Regions from separate parts of the Providencia rettgeri genome, predicted to be linked through region 1. Evidence: riboswitches for the same ligand, from Rfam matches in the RefSeq annotation. Region 1 holds a riboswitch; the other holds the start of a gene.
What was found. A riboswitch is a leader RNA that binds a small molecule or an ion and turns the genes downstream of it on or off. The one in region 1 is predicted to bind thiamine pyrophosphate.
Positions count from the first base shown of each region.

Region 2: it holds a riboswitch for thiamine pyrophosphate, as region 1 does, so the genes downstream of both, thiC (phosphomethylpyrimidine synthase ThiC) here and thiB (thiamine ABC transporter substrate binding subunit) in region 1, are expected to answer to the same signal.

Region 1 covers NZ_CP163512.1:2,641,138-2,643,614, reverse strand. The annotation lists gene thiP (thiamine/thiamine pyrophosphate ABC transporter permease ThiP) at 1-311, opposite strand, end outside; gene thiB (thiamine ABC transporter substrate binding subunit) at 287-1,291, opposite strand; TPP riboswitch at 1,350-1,447, opposite strand; gene rppH (RNA pyrophosphohydrolase) at 1,561-2,094, shown strand; gene ptsP (phosphoenolpyruvate--protein phosphotransferase) at 2,099-2,477, shown strand, end outside.
Region 2 covers NZ_CP163512.1:4,011,445-4,013,921, reverse strand. The annotation lists gene AB6N04_RS18420 (hypothetical protein) at 1-854, shown strand, start outside; TPP riboswitch at 1,106-1,218, shown strand; gene thiC (phosphomethylpyrimidine synthase ThiC) at 1,365-2,477, shown strand, end outside.

The DNA.
Region 1 (2,477 bases):
ACGGGGAGAACGAGCGTCATCGCACATAGGCGTATAAATAATGTTCTTCCCCAAAAGCGGCGACGATAAAGTGCTCTGGCAAGGAAAATGGCGGGAAGCACGGAAAACACAGCGGATAAAAATGCCTGCCAAAAGGTAAAGCCGATGACATGCCACAAATAGCTATCGCGGATGATGTCATCAATGGCGATTTCAGGTGCAAAAAACCAGAGCGCGCCAAAGCACAGAAGCGCTATGGTAATTAATAGACCGGAAGCAATTGCCCCCGGTAATAACGAAAGGTTAATTAACGACTGACGGCGGATTGCCATAAACGTGTCCAGTTTTGACGTTGTTTAGCCACTTCTTGTGAGCTAAATTGTAAGGCTTTTTCTGGCAGAGGCAGTTGGTTATAAACGTCTGGTAAAGGCATATCAATAACCGGATACATCCAGTTAGTGGTCGGTAAAGTACTTTGAAATTCAGGCGTTAAAACGAATTGCAAAAATTGCTTGGCAAGTTCTGGTTGCGGGCTGTTTTTTAATCTCGCCGCAACTTCTACTTGCAGATAATGACCGTCGTTGAATAAGGCGGCAGCGTAATTGTCTTTTTTATCATTTAGTATTTGGTAGCCCGGCGATGAGGTATAACTTAAAACAAAGTCCCCTTCACCTTTTAAGAACAAACCATATGCTTCACTCCAACCTTTGGTCACTGTTAAGGTTTTTCCTGCCATTTTTTTCCAAGCCTCGGCGGATTTATCCCCATACAGCTTTTCAATCCATAACATCAATCCAAGTCCTGGAGTACTGGTTCGCGGATCTTGATAGATGATTTTCCAGTTATTTTTACTATCTAATAGCGCATCCATACTTGCTGGTGGCTGTTGAATTTTGTTTTTGTCGTAAATAAATGCGAAGTAGCCATAGTCATAAGGAATGAAAATGGAGCTATCCCATGCAATGGGTAACTTTAGCGCCGCAGTATTAATCTCGGCAGGTGCAAAAAGGCCTGTTTTCTCCGCGGAGTCTAATAAATTATTATCTAAACCTAAAATGACATCAGCTTTGCTTTTTTTGCCTTCCATTCTTAAACGGTTTAATAGTGCGACGCCATCACCTAAAGCCACAATGTTTAATTCGCAGTCACATTGTGCTTCAAAATTCTGTTTAATTTGCGGGCCGGGTCCCCACTGTGCTGCAAAGGAGTCGTAGGTATAGACAGTCAAGGTGGGTTTTTCTGCCCATACGAATTGGCTTAAACTGAGTGCACTGAGGGTAAAAATCGATGCTATAATTTTGTTTTTAAACATGCTTTTTCCTGCGCTAATAAAGAGTGACACAGGATTTGAGAGTGAACCGATGCAGGTTGGCATACGGTGGCTCAAATCCCTACGCCGGTATTAACCGGATCAGGTTCTACGGGTTATTTCTCAGCCAAAATAAATTTGGCACCCCGTTGAGACGCTTACTATTGTAGAGACTTCAGACATATCTGCAAACTGTATTGATATAGGTTTACCCGTTAGGGTATGTGTGAAACAATTAGGTATCTTTCAAATTTGGTTATTGGGGTAGTCGAGTGATTGATGATGATGGCTACCGCCCGAATGTAGGAATTGTAATTTGTAATCGGCAAGGGCAGGTTTTATGGGCTCGCCGCTATGGTCAGCACTCATGGCAGTTTCCTCAAGGAGGTATCAATCCTGGGGAATCACCAGAGCAAGCGATGTATCGTGAGTTATACGAAGAAGTTGGGCTACAGCGTAAGGATGTCAGATTATTGGCTTCTACCCGTAATTGGTTACGTTACAAATTACCCAAGCGTTTGGTGCGTTGGGATACAAAACCAGTTTGTATTGGGCAAAAGCAGCGTTGGTTTTTACTTCAACTTCAATGCAATGATGCCGATATAAACGTGCAGCGCAGTAAATCGCCAGAATTTGATGGCTGGCGATGGGTCAGTTATTGGTATCCTGTCAGGCAGGTGGTTTCTTTTAAACGCGAAGTTTATCGCCGTGTAATGAAAGAATTCGCGCCAATAGTTATGCCTTTACAGGAACAAAAATTACCACAACGACCTGTTTTTAATAACCGTAGGCGTGGAGCAAGGTAAGCCTATGTTGATGCGTTTACGTGAAATTGTCGAAAAAGTAGCGATGGCGACAAGTTTGACCGATGCGCTCGAAGTATTGGTGGATGAAACCTGCAAAGCGATGCGCACGGACGTGTGTTCGATTTACTTAGCAGATCATCCTCGCCAATGCTATTACTTAATGGCAACCCGCGGGTTAAAAAAACCTAGCGGGATTGCTATTCGCCTTGGCTTTGATGAGGGGGTGGTTGGCGCAGTTGGACGTCAATCAGAAATGCTTAACCTAGCGGATGCTCGCGAACATCCTCAATATAAATATCTTCCACAACTAAAAGAAGAGCAGCTTAAAGCCTTTCTTGGTGTTCCCATTGTTTATCGGCGTCAACTATTAGGCGTGCTTGTGG
Region 2 (2,477 bases), 1.4 Mb from region 1:
GCGATGAACAATCACAAATAAGAAAGATTGAATTAAATGGTCAACCGTTTATTGAACAACAGCCAACAAAGCCTTATTTTCTTGGGCAAAAAATAATTACGCCTGATTTTACTATTCATCGTGTGCAAGAACAGCAGCAAAGGAATAAGTTATTACTGAGCCAAATACGCGATGACAGCGCAGTACCTTTTAACAAACAGGCAATTTTAGATTTAAAAACCTACAATGACGAGGTTTATAACCAAGAGTCAAAAATACGTCAGGGTGATAAGTTTTTAAATGAAGCGCGGTATTTTATCCCTATGGTGGAATACTTAACAAACTTTGGTGAAATAAAGGATATTTTGGTACAAAACTCGTTAGAAACGAGTAGTGACGAAAATACGCCTCATTTTCAACTGATCCCGAATAATGTTAGGTTACCATTGCTCTATCAACAAACTCTTCCCTCTAACAATGAAACATGCAAATGGATAAATTGGTTCTTACCAACTTTGCGTATAGAAATAGATAGCGCGAGAGCTGACTGGCAGCAACAAGCCTTATTAATCCAAGATACCTGCCAAAAACTATCTGCCGATAAACATATTAGCACCACATCCGTATTTCAATATATGGGTGATCGGCAAGTTAGCATGTATTTAATATTCAAAAACGATGAGTTTCGCCTTACACCAGAACAACTTAAGCAGTCACCTGGTTGGCTTGAATCAAGTGGGATATTTATCAGTAATACCTCAAAAGCAGAGTTATTTACCCATCAAGGTGCAGAACAATACTATGCACCTTATGCTGAGTTAGGAATAGATAAACAGCAAATATTAGCGGATATTGAACAACACTTTAATTATTAACCCTGAAAACAAACATTCGTTGTTCGCCTATTTAGCGAAGAATGACAAGGAAACATTTCCCCTAAATTATTTTTTACCCAATACACATATTTCCCCTAAATTATTCGAGTGAGAAGAAGGCGGCAAACGAAGATATCCCGAGGAGCATACATAAGTATGTGACTCGGGTAGCTGAGTGAAGCCAACGCACTTATCGCGCGAAGAATGACGGGGAAATCGCTTGAAGAATGACGAGGAAAGCTTATACTGATCAATTCTTGTCGGAGTGCCTAGTATGTGAAAACATCAGGCTGAGACCGTTAATTCGGGATCCGCGGAACCTGATCGGGTTAATACCCGCGAAGGGAACAAGAGTAATCACTCGGTGCCATTTTTGCCATTCTTCTTCTGGCGAAAAATTAAGCACAACGTCTTTTTATTACTCCGCCGAACTCCTGACAAGCAACTTTCTTTCGATAAACCCGCTAGATGCCCTTTGCATCATAGCCGTGACAATGTCAGGAAATTGCTATGTCCAATATTACAAATAACGTTATACCTACCACTGATTTATCCCCTCAAGCCGCACCTGCTCGCACTCGTAAAGCCCAACGTGACGCCGCTGAAAACTTCATCAATACCGTTTCTGGGGTTTCATTTCCTAACTCGGTACGTATTTACCTGCAAGGTTCAAGAGACGATATCCAAGTCCCGATGCGAGAAATCCAACTATCGCCAACCTTAATTGGTGGTGACAAAGACAATCCGCAATTTGAAGATAACGAGCCCGTTCCTATCTATGACACGTCAGGCCCCTACGGCGACCCAAATTCAGAACTCAATGTGCACAAAGGGCTGAAAAAAATTCGCGCACCGTGGATACAAGAACGTTTAGATACCACTGAAGTCGAAAACCTCAGTTCAGACTTCACACAACAGCGTCTTGCCGATGCCGGTCTTGACCACTTGCGCTTTAATAACCGCCCGCGCCCATTAAAAGCACAACCTAACAAGTGCGTCACCCAACTTCACTATGCACGTAAAGGTATCATCACGCCAGAAATGGAGTTTATCGCCATTCGCGAAAATATGGGGCGTGAACGTATTCGTGGCGAAGTTTTGCTGCAACAACATTCTGGGCAAAGCTTTGGGGCGAATTTACCGGAAAACATTACCCCTGAGTTTGTTCGCCAAGAAGTCGCCGCAGGTCGCGCTATCATCCCTGCGAATATCAATCACCCAGAATCTGAGCCGATGATTATTGGCCGTAATTTCTTAGTAAAAGTAAACGCCAATATTGGCAACTCGTCCGTCACTTCATCCATCGAAGAAGAAGTGGAAAAGCTGATCTGGTCAACTCGCTGGGGGGCAGATACGGTGATGGATTTGTCCACAGGACGCTATATTCACGAAACCCGTGAATGGATTTTACGTAATAGCCCAGTGCCAATCGGTACAGTGCCAATCTACCAAGCCCTTGAAAAAGTCAATGGCATCGCGGAAAACCTCACATGGGAAATGTTCCGCGATACATTATTAGAACAAGCTGAGCAAGGTGTTGACTACTTTACTATCCATGCTGGCGTCTTACTACGCTATGTGCCTATGACAGCTAAACGTTTGACGGGGATTGTTTCACGCGGC